Regions from separate parts of the Shewanella sp. NKUCC06_TVS genome, predicted to be linked through region 1. Evidence: predicted binding sites of a transcription regulator. Region 1 holds the regulator's gene; the other holds the start of a gene.
What was found. Region 1 encodes sigma-54, which starts transcription at its own class of promoters, with help from an activator protein. Its sites were predicted from a motif close to GTTGGCACGNNNNTNGNNT; they were not measured.
Positions count from the first base shown of each region.

Region 2: the regulator sigma-54 is predicted to act here: its motif matches at 3,073-3,091, upstream of KO531_RS09705 (TorF family putative porin).

Region 1 is NZ_JAHKQX010000004.1:77,441-83,644, reverse strand. Features, by position in the region: gene KO531_RS05805 (molybdate ABC transporter substrate-binding protein) at 1-172, shown strand, start outside; gene mgtE (magnesium transporter) at 251-1,615, opposite strand; gene KO531_RS05795 (HPr family phosphocarrier protein) at 1,860-2,135, opposite strand; gene rapZ (RNase adapter RapZ) at 2,122-2,976, opposite strand; gene ptsN (PTS IIA-like nitrogen regulatory protein PtsN) at 2,973-3,416, opposite strand; gene hpf (ribosome hibernation promoting factor) at 3,419-3,706, opposite strand; gene KO531_RS05775 (RNA polymerase factor sigma-54) at 3,735-5,213, opposite strand; gene lptB (LPS export ABC transporter ATP-binding protein) at 5,321-6,052, opposite strand; gene lptA (lipopolysaccharide transport periplasmic protein LptA) at 6,049-6,204, opposite strand, start outside.
Region 2 is NZ_JAHKQX010000007.1:101,125-107,328, forward strand. Features, by position in the region: gene KO531_RS09695 (GGDEF domain-containing response regulator) at 1-1,138, shown strand, start outside; gene rimK (30S ribosomal protein S6--L-glutamate ligase) at 1,318-2,223, shown strand; gene KO531_RS09705 (TorF family putative porin) at 2,282-2,974, opposite strand; gene KO531_RS09710 (HU family DNA-binding protein) at 3,266-3,538, opposite strand; gene KO531_RS09715 (response regulator) at 3,698-4,495, opposite strand; gene KO531_RS09720 (hypothetical protein) at 4,578-4,970, opposite strand; gene KO531_RS09725 (DUF4240 domain-containing protein) at 5,098-5,607, shown strand; gene KO531_RS09730 (hypothetical protein) at 5,621-5,935, opposite strand; gene KO531_RS09735 (hypothetical protein) at 6,071-6,204, opposite strand, start outside.

The DNA.
Region 1 (6,204 bases):
GCCGAGTTTACAAATCATCGACTTACCGCAGGAACTTGCCGTGGGTGCCGACTATGGTTTACTGGTTTTACAAGGCGCTAATACTGCCGCTAAGCCGTTAGCTGAGTTTATTCTATCGACAAAAGGTCAAGCGATTCTGAGCCGTTATGGTTTTCAACCTCCGGCAAAATAGCCTTTTTTAGCTTTCCAGCGGGATAAAAAACGGCACCTTTGGAGTGCCGTTCTGTGGTTAGCTCAAACTGTTAAAGCGTTAGTTCATCAGGTAGAGCGTCGCTAAACCGAGGAAGGCGAACAGGCCAACCACGTCAGTGACTGTGGTGAGCACCATACCGCCAGCGAGGGCAGGATCGATTTTAAGTCGTTTTAAAATCAATGGAATACTCGCACCTGCAAGCCCTGCTACTGTCATGTTGATCAGCATGGCGCTACCAATTAAGCCTGCCAGTGCCATATCATCCTTCCATAGCCACACGGCGACAAAGACTAAAATCGACCACATCAAGCCATTGAGAAAACCAATCGATAGCTCTTTACCGATAAGCCAGCGGGCGTTGCTTTGGCCGATATGGCCTAAAGCAATACCACGGATCACGAGCGCTAAGGTCTGATTACCGGCAACACCGCCCATGCTAGGGACAATCGTCATTAGGATGGCGATAGTGGCAAATTGCTCAATAGTGCCTTCAAACATATTGCTGACCGACGAGGCGAGCAGGGCGGCGAATAAGTTAATCGTGAGCCAGAGCGAGCGACGTAGGGTACTTTTTAGCACAGGACCAAAGGTATCTTCATCTCCGTCCATCCCCGCCATACCCATCATGGAATGTTCAGCATCTTCGCGGATAACATCGACTACGTCATCGATTGTGATACGCCCGAGCAGCTTACCATCACAGTCGACGACAGGTGCCGATACCCAGTCATTGCGTTCGAATTTCTGCGCGACTTCGCTGTCGGACATGCTCACCGGAATACTTTGAATATTGGGATCCATGATATTGCGAATTGTGGTGCTTGGCGCGCAAGTCAGCAGATCTGCCAGCCTAACACCGCCAAGGACTTTGTCCTGTTTGTCGACTACATATAAGGTATCTGTGGTGTCAGGTAGGTTGCCCCTTTGCCGAAGATAGCGCAGCACCACATCGATATTCACATCGGGTCTTAAGGTGACTGTATCTGTATTCATCAAGCTGCCGGCGGTCTCATCTGGATAAGATAGGGCTTGTTCTACCCTCAAGCGATTTTGCTCCGTCATCGACTGCAACACCTGTTTGTAAACGGCGTCGGGCAGACTACGCAGAATATAGGCGAGATCGTCGGTGTCCATGCTTGCTGTCGCTTTCGCGACTCGCTCAGGGCTCATGCTGCGGATCAGTGGGTCTTTGAGTTCTTCACTCAACTCATCGAGTATGTCGCCTATTTGTTCCTGATCGATGAGCTGCCACAGTACTTGTCTGGCACTTGGCGGTGATGATTCTAAGATCAGCGCGATATCTGAGGCGGCCATTTTTTGCAGCATATTGCGCACGTGTACGAACATGCCGCTGCTAAGCGCTTGGTTTAACTGGTCAAGACTATGTCCGGTGTGATCGTTTTCTGCATTATCTACGGGCATTTGTCCTCCATTGTGCGGCAAATTGGTTTGAGATCTTGGTGTTGGGCTATGATTTAGCGGTGACTAAGCGTCAGTCGATGACACAGATTAAGGCGGCTAAGGTAAGGCCAGCGCAATGACCGCTAGTGTAATCGCCAGTAGCTTGTATCGTTGAGCGACAAATGTTTTGCCATGTCTGAATGGCAAGTTTTTTAAACTAGACATGAAGTGAATCTAACTATGAAGTGCTTAGTGTGAAGTGAAACTAACAGGCTTCGTCAAACTTAGCGTCGATTAAGGCACAAATGGCATCGAGAGCCGGCTCTGCATCTGGGCCTTCGGCGATAAGCTTGATGGTCTTACCCATGCCAGTTTCAAGCATTAGTAATCCAAGTACACTGGCGGCCGATGCTTGTTTATCGCCTTGGATTAAGGTGATGGTCGCATCAAACTCGGAAGCCAGTACCACCAACTTAGTGGCGGCACGGGCATGTAAACCGAGCTTATTACAGATGGTTATCTGACGTTCAAGCTTTGGCATTATTGAGCTCTCGATGACGGGCATAAACTTTATGTTTACCGTTACTAAAGCGTTTTGCCAATTGCTCTGCGACGTAAACCGATCTGTGCTGTCCACCTGTGCAGCCAATGGCCACAGTTAAATAACTGCGATTGTTACGCTCGAGGTGTGGCAGCCAAGTCTCCAGTAAATTTTCGATTTGCCAGATGAACTTATTGACCAGTGGTTGGCGATTTAAGAACTCAGCTACGGGTTCATCTAAGCCAGTCAATGGCCGCAGCGCCAGCTCCCAGTGGGGATTGGGCAGGAAGCGCACATCGAACATAAAGTCGGCTTCGGTGGGCATTCCGTGCTTAAAGCCAAAGGACTCGAAGTTGATCACGAGTTCTTTATCGACACTACCAAGGAGAATTTGTCTGACTTGGTCGCTTAAATCATAGATATTCAGATTCGACGTATCTATGTAGTGATCGACCAGTTTTGACATAGGCTCGAGCAGTTTTCCCTCCAGCTTTATCGCTTCTTGCAAAGAGACTCGGCTCTTCGACAAAGGATGCAAACGGCGGGTTTCGCTGTAACGCTTAAGCAGAATTTTATCGCTGGAGTTAAGGAAGAAGCTCGTTAACTCAGTATCTGGAGGTAGGCTAGCGAGTTGTTTTACTAAGACCTTATCCTGCTCAGGCATGTTACGCACGTCGACACTGATGGCGACGAGATCGTTACTGCCTTTGAGTTGCTCAAGCAAACTGCCAATCAATGGCAAGGGAAGGTTATCGACACAATAATAGCCGAGATCTTCGAGTACCCTAAGGGCGACAGATTTGCCTGAGCCTGAGCGGCCCGACACTATGACCAGTTTCATCCAGTGATTACCTGATAGAGTTCCGTTTCATCATGCGTCTTGCGTAATTGCTTTAATATTTGCTTGTCGCTCAGCTTTTCGGCCATGCAAGACAAGGTACTTAAGTGCTGCTGACATTGGTCTGCAGGCACCAGTAGTGCAAATAAAATATCAACAGGTTGCTTATCGATAGCATCAAATGCTATCGGCTCTTCACACTTAATTAGTATGGCAATGGGCTGATCTATATCGGCTAGTCGACCATGTGGAATGGCGATGCCGTTACCTATACCTGTGCTCCCCATCTTTTCGCGCGCCACTAGGCTTTCGAATATCTCTTGAGATGAGAGGGTCGGGTACTGGGCAGCGACTAAGTCGCTGATGAGTTCCAGTACCTTTTTCTTGCTGCCCGGAGTGGCGCAGGTAGTGCACTCCGGCCGCAGTATGGTACAAAGTTCCATTATTAGTGTTTTGTTAACTTCTCTTTGTGTTTAATAACCTGACGGTCAAGCTTGTCAATCAGGGCGTCTATAGCGGCATACATGTCAGCATGCTCTGAAGTCGCAAAAACTTCACCACCTATGAGGTTTATTCTCGCTTCGGCAATCTGCTGCATTTTCTCAACATTGAGCACAACGTGCACATTATTGATCTGTTCGAAATGGCGTTCAAGTTTTGAAAACTTTTCTTCTACATATGCACGTAACGATTCGGTAATTTCGATATGGTGCCCACTTAGGTTTATTTGCATAGAAACGTCCTCCGATATCCACTGTAGGTTATAAACTTTTACGCTGATTAGAAGGTGGAATAAGCATAGCCTCTCGGTACTTCGCAATGGTTCTGCGGGCTACGTTGATCCCTTGTTCTGCCAGAAGTTGAGCCATCTTACTATCGCTTAATGGTTTTTTCTGGTTTTCCGCTGCCACCAGTTTCTTTATAAAGGCTCTGATTGCTGTGGATGAGCACTCACCACCATCGTCAGTACCGACGTGGCTAGAGAAGAAGTATTTTAGTTCAAAAAGTCCCTTAGGGGTATGCATGTATTTTTGAGTTGTGACCCGTGAGATGGTGGACTCATGCATTTCTACCGCTTCGGCAATATCGTTAAGCACCATAGGCTTCATGGCTTCTTCACCGTACTCAAAGAAACCCTGCTGATATTGCACTATGCAATTAGCAACTTTAAGCAAAGTATCGTTACGGCTTTCTAAGCTCTTAATAAACCATTTAGCCTCTTGCAGATGGCCGCGAATAAATTGGCTATCGGCTTGGTTTTTGGTACTGCGTGCCATAGAAGCATAATGTTGATTTACATTGATTTTTGGCATGCAGTCAGGATTAAGCTCAACAACCCAGCGGCCATTTTTCTTCGACACAGACACATCTGGGATAACGTATTCGTCATTATTGGGCGTGATCAACAAACCTGGGCGAGGATTGAGGGTTTGGATAAGTGCTATACCATCCCTTAATTCATCTTCTTTTAATTTAGTTTTACGCATCAATAACCTAAAATCACGGGCGGCGATCAGATCTAAATGATCTTTGATCAGCATACGGGCGTTTTCTAGGTTGGGAGTATCAGCGGCGAAATGCGACAGTTGGATCAACAGGCATTCACTTAAATCGCGGGCGGCAACGCCTATGGGATCAAAATGCTGAATGCGCTTGAGTACGGCTTCGACTTCGTCAAGCTCAACTTCAGGATTGCCCATGGCTTCGAGAATTTCTTCAGTGCTTTGGGTGAGATAGCCCTGATCGTCGATGGCATCAATAATGGCGGTGGCAATGGCTAAATCGGTTTCAGAAAACGGCGTGAGGTTTTTTTGCCATTCTAAGTGTTCGTACAAACCTTCACTGGTCTCGCCTTGGAAGGGCATATCGTCTTCACGACTGCCGCCGGGGCCTGAGTTTGGGGAGGCGGTAAACACTTCATCCCATGTGGTGTCCATGGGGAGCTCATCGGGCATGGATTCTTTGGTTAGCGACTCTGCCGTGTCTATGGTGGAGCTGTCTTTTTCTGGTGGCAGAGTGCTAGATTCACTGAAGTCCGTATCGGATAGCGTTTGGTTTACAGGGGTTTTAGTGGCGTCGAATTGATCCTCTTCCAGCTCGAGAAGGGGATTAGAATCTAATGCTTGCTGGATCTCTTGCTGCAGTTCTAATGACGACAGTTGCAACAGACGTATGGCCTGTTGTAATTGTGGCGTCATGGTTAACTGTTGACCCAGTTTGAGCTGGAGTGACGCTTTCATGTTACCGCTGATCCCTACGTTATTATTGTTGGAGGAGGTCGCTTATTATCATTTTGAGTGAAGCCCAATGGCGGTATAAATTGTCTCCATAGGCTTCGCTCGAGTAACTATAGCCTGAATTGTTCACCTAAGTACACAGCCCTAACTTGCTGATTGTCTAAGATCTCTGCTGGAGTTCCTTCGGCAATCAGGTTTCCGTGACTCACAATATAAGCATGTTCACATACATCTAATGTCTCGCGGACATTATGGTCTGTGATCAGTACGCCAAGGCCGCGACTTTTGAGTTGTTCGATAATCTTCTTGATGTCGATAACCGAAATAGGATCGACGCCGGCAAACGGTTCATCGAGCAAAATGAACTTAGGATTAGCGGCTAAAGCCCGCGCAATTTCGACGCGACGACGTTCGCCACCCGACAATGACATGCCTTGGCTGTCACGGATGTGGGTGATATGAAACTCTTCGAGCAGATGTTCTAGTTCTTCTTCTCGTTCTTCGTTTTTAAGTTCTTTACGAGTTTGCAGTACGGCCATGATGTTGTCATGAACAGTTAGCTTACGAAAGATACTGGCTTCCTGCGGTAAGTAACCTATGCCTTTGCGGGCACGCAGATGCATAGGATCTGCGGTTAAATCATCATCGTCGATAAAGATATGTCCCTTATCGCTCTTCACTAGCCCGACAACCATGTAAAAAGTCGTGGTTTTACCTGCACCGTTTGGACCGAGTAGGCCAACGACTTGACCGGTTTTTACCGTCAGACTGACGTCTTTAACCACTTGGCGACTCTTGTAACTTTTCGCCAGATTTTGTGCTCTTAAGGTGATTTGGGTCATTTAGAGTCCTGCTTTTTTACAGGTTTATCCGCCGGAGCGTCTGATTTAGCATCATCTTGATAGTTTTCAGGCTGAATAATAGTGATCACGCGATCGTCACCACTGCCAGTACTCTCGGCCATCAATTTCTGTTGAATCATGTTATAGCGGAT
Region 2 (6,204 bases), on a different contig from region 1:
GGGGGATATTCTTTTAGTTAAAGTAGCCGCTCGATTAAGTGAAGTACTACGAGATGGCGACATTATTGCCCGTTTAGGTGGGGACGAATTTGTCGTGCTAGTCACTGATAATGATTATAAATATTTCCCTATGATTGTGGCTAATCGATTGCTCAAAGTGTTTGAGGACGTATTTTGTCTCGGTGATAACGATGTGCTTATTGGTGCCAGTATCGGTGTGGCTTTTTATAATGAAGCGGCTTCGAATAGTTCTGAGCTGATGAAATGTGCCGATATTGCTATGTATCGCGCTAAAAAAATGGGCCGAAACCAGATTCAGTTTTACTCAGAAGCTTTAGATAAAGAGGTGCGTTACCGTAATCATATCGAGTCGAGTTTGCGTACTGCCTTAAAAAGAAATGAATTTAAGGTTCATTATCAAGCGCAAGTGAATGCGAAAACCCATCAGATGGTGGGGATGGAAGCCCTCGTCCGTTGGCAGCATCCTGTGGATGGTATTATCGCCCCAGATCAGTTTTTACCCATAGCCGAAGAGATCGGATTAATGGAGGACATTGATGACTGGGTACTTGAGCAAGCCTGTACACAGGCATTGAGTTGGCTAACCCAATTACAGCCAACAGGGAAAGAATTCACCATTGCCGTTAACCTGTCTGCATCGCAAATTGGAAATGAGAACCTGTTTGATAAAATAGCGAATACGCTGACTAAGACAGGACTTCCTGCTGTAGCATTAGAGCTTGAAATTACTGAAAATTGTCTTATTGAAGATCCCCATGAACATGCCAAAATGCTCGATAGAATCGCAGAGTTAGGGGTGCGTTTTGCCCTTGATGATTTTGGGACGGGTTTTTCGTCCTTAGAACATATCAAATTGTTTCCCATTAGCGTGCTGAAAATCGATAAAAGCTTTGTCGCTTCCTATGATAAGGATGATAAAGACACTCGTTTGCTCGCTGCATTACTTAACTTCGCCCATGGGTTTAATGTCATATCAGTAGCTGAGGGCGTTGAAACGATTGAGCAGGCTGAGTTTTGCACTTCTCGCCATTGTACTGTATTACAAGGTTATTTGTTTTCTCGTCCCTTAGATGCAACGGAGTTTGAGGCTAAGTATATTCTGCCGCTGTTAACTTAAACCGAGTTCCGAGTGTGATAGGTCTTGAAGTATTTCATTAGCATAATGATTTCGTCTGGTGAGGAATATTTTCTTGCTTTACACTGAGCAATAGACAAATATCAGCCCCTTTTTCTGTCGCTGTGCTTTTGGTGCCGCAGAACGGTTTATTCACTCATGCTTAAGTTGGTCACTCAGCAATGAAAATAGGTATTTTATCCCAATTCCCCCAGTTGTATTCGACACAACGTTTAGTCGCGGCTTGCCAAAGTCGTGGACATGAAGCGGTCGTGATCAATACGCTGAATTGCTACATGAATATTAATTCTATTAAACCTAGCATTCATTATGAAGGTACTGAATTAGTTGGGTTTGATGCCATCATTCCGCGTATTCATGCTAGCGTGACTTTTTATGGTTGTGCCGTTGTACGTCAGTTTGAAATGATGGGTGTATATGCCGCGAATGATTCAATCTCCATTGCGCGTTCGCGGGACAAATTGCGGGCACTGCAACTACTTTCCCGCAAAGGGATTGGCATGCCAGTGACGGGTTTTGCCAATAAGCCAAATGATATCCCAGATCTCATCAATATGGTGGGCGGCGCTCCGTTAGTCATTAAATTACTCGAAGGCACTCAAGGGATTGGTGTCGTACTCGCTGAAACTAAAACGGCTGCTGAGAGCGTGATTGAAGCATTCTTGGGACTCAAAGCGAATATCTTAGTACAGGAATACATTAAAGAATCCAATGGTAGTGATATTCGTTGTTTTGTTGTCGGTGACAAGGTTGTTGCTTCGATGAAACGTCAAGGTCCCGAGGGTGATTTCCGCTCAAATCTGCATTTAGGTGGTTGTGGTGAGGTGGTAAAAATCACCTCTGTTGAGCGTAAAATGGCTATTGCCGCAGTGAAGGCGATGGGATTGGTTGTCGCGGGAGTAGATATTTTACGTTCTAACCGTGGCCCACTGATCCTTGAGGTTAATTCGGCGCCAGGCATTGAAGGGATTGAACAAACAACAGGGATTTCAGTGACTGAGCCCATTGTTGAATATATCGAGAAAATGGTTGCGGCCCGTAAAACAAACCGGTCAATTATTGCCTAGTAGGTGATGGTGATAAAATGACGCCACTTTTTAAGGTGGCGTTTTTTATGTTTAGAGCTTATAGATCAAAACTGTAGGAATATCCGAGTACTAGTTTGGCATCATCATCGGTGAGATCGGTATCAGAGACCATAAATGACACTGTGCCTATGCTGGTATCTGCGCTGAGAGTCACGTTATAGTCGGCATAATTATCTTCGCCAAACCAAGATTGGACGACATCACCGTTTGAGTAACCATAGTGCACTGATAAACTCAGCTTTTCAGTGAGAGGAACGGATACCGTCGCGGCAAGATAACTGAGATCTTTATTATCTAAAGGATCGGCGGCCAGATCGTCACCGGCATTGATGACTTGGGAGTAAGCCAGTTCGAGCCATTTCCACGTGACAGCAGCATGGAGCTCACCAAAATCAATACTGCCCGGTGCGTCTGGATAGGCGTAGTAGAGATAGCCAAAGTCGTAGCTGATGTCTTCGGTAATACTGCCGCCATAACCCGCATATAGATCAAGCTCGTAGCTAGTATCATCACCAAAATCCACATTCGATGCCCAAGTTCCCGCATAAAATCCAGAATCGTGGCTGTAGTCAAGGCCACCTTGGATTGCGACCGCATCTTTAGTTTGGGTCGCACCGCGCCATAGATAATTAGAGGTACCGCCAATGTTGCCTGATACGGCTGCAAAGGCGTTGCCTGCCAGTAACATTCCCGTCGATAAGGCCAAAACGCTGTACAGTGATTTCTTCATGCTCATCCCCTCGATTGACTTATTTATCGATTCACCATTGGCACACTCAAAGTCAGCTGTGTTCATTAGTGCATCTTGGTTTTTTTCTAAGGAAGGATTTGCTAATCACATGCCACTATTACAATGCCATGTAAAACAAGGTATTAGAACTCACAATGTTAATGAAATGTTTTTATTTGCCAGTTTGTGGGGCAGAGGCGCACTTTTGTTGTGCAAAAAATATTCAGTGCTTCACTGGAATTGGGCAAAAAAAACGCCTCACAATGGAGGCGTTGTATTGAATTTTATAACTTAGTTTACGCTGTCACGTAGGGTTTTACCCGCTTTAAACTTAGGCACTGTCGCTTCAGCAATTTGAATTTCTTTACCCGTTTGTGGGTTACGGCCAGTGCGAGCGGCACGAGTCGCTGTTTCAAAAGAACCGAAACCTACGATGGAGATTTTGTCACCATTTTTCATTGATTCGGTAATAGCTGCTTCAAAAGACTTCAATGCGCGTGCTGCTTCTACTTTCGTTAGATCGGCATTTTCTGCAATTTTGGCGATTAGTTCAGTTTTGTTCATTTTTATTGTCTCTTCTTTCCGTAGATTTATTTGAAATAAGCGTGCCTAACATGCCATAAGGTTTAGCACTTGGAAAGCCTTTTGCGTCTAGCGTGCAGCAGGATGTTCAGTAAAGCGCAGAATATTTACTCAGTTCGTGACTTAAGTTTTATTCTGGTTTTATTCTTCTAACAGTTGATAGAGTAATTTTTTAACAAGTTTGGGTTCAAAGGGTTTGTCACATAAGGCATTTACACCCGCTTGGGACACATTGCTGAGGTGGGTATCGTTGGCTTCGGAAGACACCATCAAGATGGGAATGTGCGATTGTTGGCTTTCATTGCGGATAAATTGTGTCAAAGCTAGCCCATCTACACTCGGCATATTGTAATCAGTGATCACTAAGTCGAACATATTGTGTTTCATTAACGCTATGGCTTGCGCGCCATCCTCGGCCTCGGTAATCAGCTTCATCCCTAAGTTACCAATCGTACGTTTAATGACGTTTCTTGCCATACGGCTATCATCGACCACTAATACACGCACATCTTGTACATCGAAATTACTGAGGTCGAGTTCATCGTGGCTGAGTAAATCAATCGTGGCATTCAATGCTGTACCTAAATGGTCGGCACTGAAGGGTTTAGGTAGAATCGCTACTACACCCGATTGGCGGAATATTTCAAGTTGCTCACGGCGGCACTCACTCGAGACCAGCATAAATTGGATATCTTTGCAGTCAGCGTTGGCCCTTAAGCAGCCCAAGAGATCGATGGCAGTGCCATCATCGAAATGCATGGCGCTCGCAATAAGGTCAGGTTTATGGCGAGCAATAATATCTTTAGCCGCTTCTATGTTTTCTGCGGTTTGAATGCTGAGAATGCCTTCTTGTTGTAAGCGCTGAATAATAATTCGACGCTGTGTCTCTGAAGGTTCTACTAAAAGAATGGAAAGTTCGCTGGGCGATAAATGGCTCATAGTCTACTTCAAGTTAAGAGTCGTAAGTATTTTACTGGGTCGCTAAGCTACGCTATTGATAACAGCTTAGCAACAAAGTCCATTACTGAGTTTGGCGGGTCAATTGGCGGGTCAAATAGTGTCTCGTGACCTTAGAAAATGCGATCCAATACTGCACGAGTAAAATAACAATAATGCTCACTGTGAGTGGCAACATAGGAATGTTGTGGCCAGAAACAACTACTTTTACATCCTCAGGGGTAATGCGATAGGCAATAATTGCTGTAATCCCCAGTGCCGAGAATCCTAAGGTTTGCATGCCAATATAAATCTTCAACACTAAGCTAGACCACGGCGCCCGTATGAGTATGCCAACGAGCACGGGGAGGACACCTAGGGTGAATACATCAAGGGATTGAGTCATCACAGTACGCCAAAGTGCAGCAATGCTGAAGAGGCAATATAACGTGATCAGTAGTATAAGACGTTTAGGCATAGATTGAAGTGCACACCAGTAGCAAAGAAGATGAGCAAGTGTAGGAAATGCCCTAATCCGAGTCCAGTATAACCGTGATATCGTGTAGAATATGCCTTTTTGCTAGAGGCTCTAATAGGTGACGTTTATGACAGAAGTTGAGTTTTGGGGGTTAGTCACGCGAACGGAAGCGGCGCAATCACAGGAGTCTTTGACTCAAGCACTGAAGCAGAAACTTGCCGAATTGAGTAATGAAGAGTTAAAAGCTTTCGATAAAATCTTTGGTCAGCAGATGCGCCGTAGTTATTTGTGGTCTGTTTGGGGGGCGGCTTACATTATTACGGGCTGTGATTCTGAATATGCTTTTGCCGAGTTTAGGTGTTTTTTGATTTCACTCGGTAAAGAAATTTTTGACGGTGTGGTTAATCAGCCTGACACCCTAGCACGTTTAGTCGCTTGGCCAGAGCGAGATGCCTATGCTTACCCTTTTGTAGATGAATACGACCTTATCGCAGGGCAATTATACGAAGATAGAACCGGTGAGGAACTGCCCTTTATGCCATCGGGCAAGGCGACGCCCGCGGGTAAAAAATTTAGCACTAAGCCCAAGGATTTAAAGCTGCAATACCCTGAACTGAGTGCCCGTTTTCCATTTTAATCTTGGCAATACCTTACGAGCGTAAGCAAGCGTTGGTAGTGACATCGAAGGTCATGCCGTATTTAGGGCAGATGTCGCTCATAAACTCATGTTCTTGCACGGTTAATTGTTGACTAAAATCTTGCTTAAGCTGCTCTGTCATTTGATGTTCAGCCGCATTTTGCGCCTGAGCCAATTTACTCAAATGAACAGTAACAGCCTGTTGCTGGCTGATGGTCAATGGTGCGGCATGGCTTGAAAGGCTGATACTCGTTCCGATTGTCAGCAGTGCCAATAAAGCGAGTTTTCGTGAATATGGGTTGAATAGATAAGCCGTTTTTAGGTTCATAGGTAAGCTCCAAGTTAAAAATTACGTTTAACACGTTAGTTCTAAATCGTGCATCCTTAGACGGTAAAGAAAACGAGTTGTACTGTGAGGAGCTGAGTTTATTGTATAAATATTGAACCTATGCTGAATGGTTAGTTAGTGCTCATTCTTCATTTCTTCGCATTGAAATCCTTGCTTACGAGTATCGAACTGGCACATAGATCCACATTCCCAAGGCACATTGTCGTAGAAGGCAGATTGTTCGCGAGCAAAATCGCGGCAAGTATTAT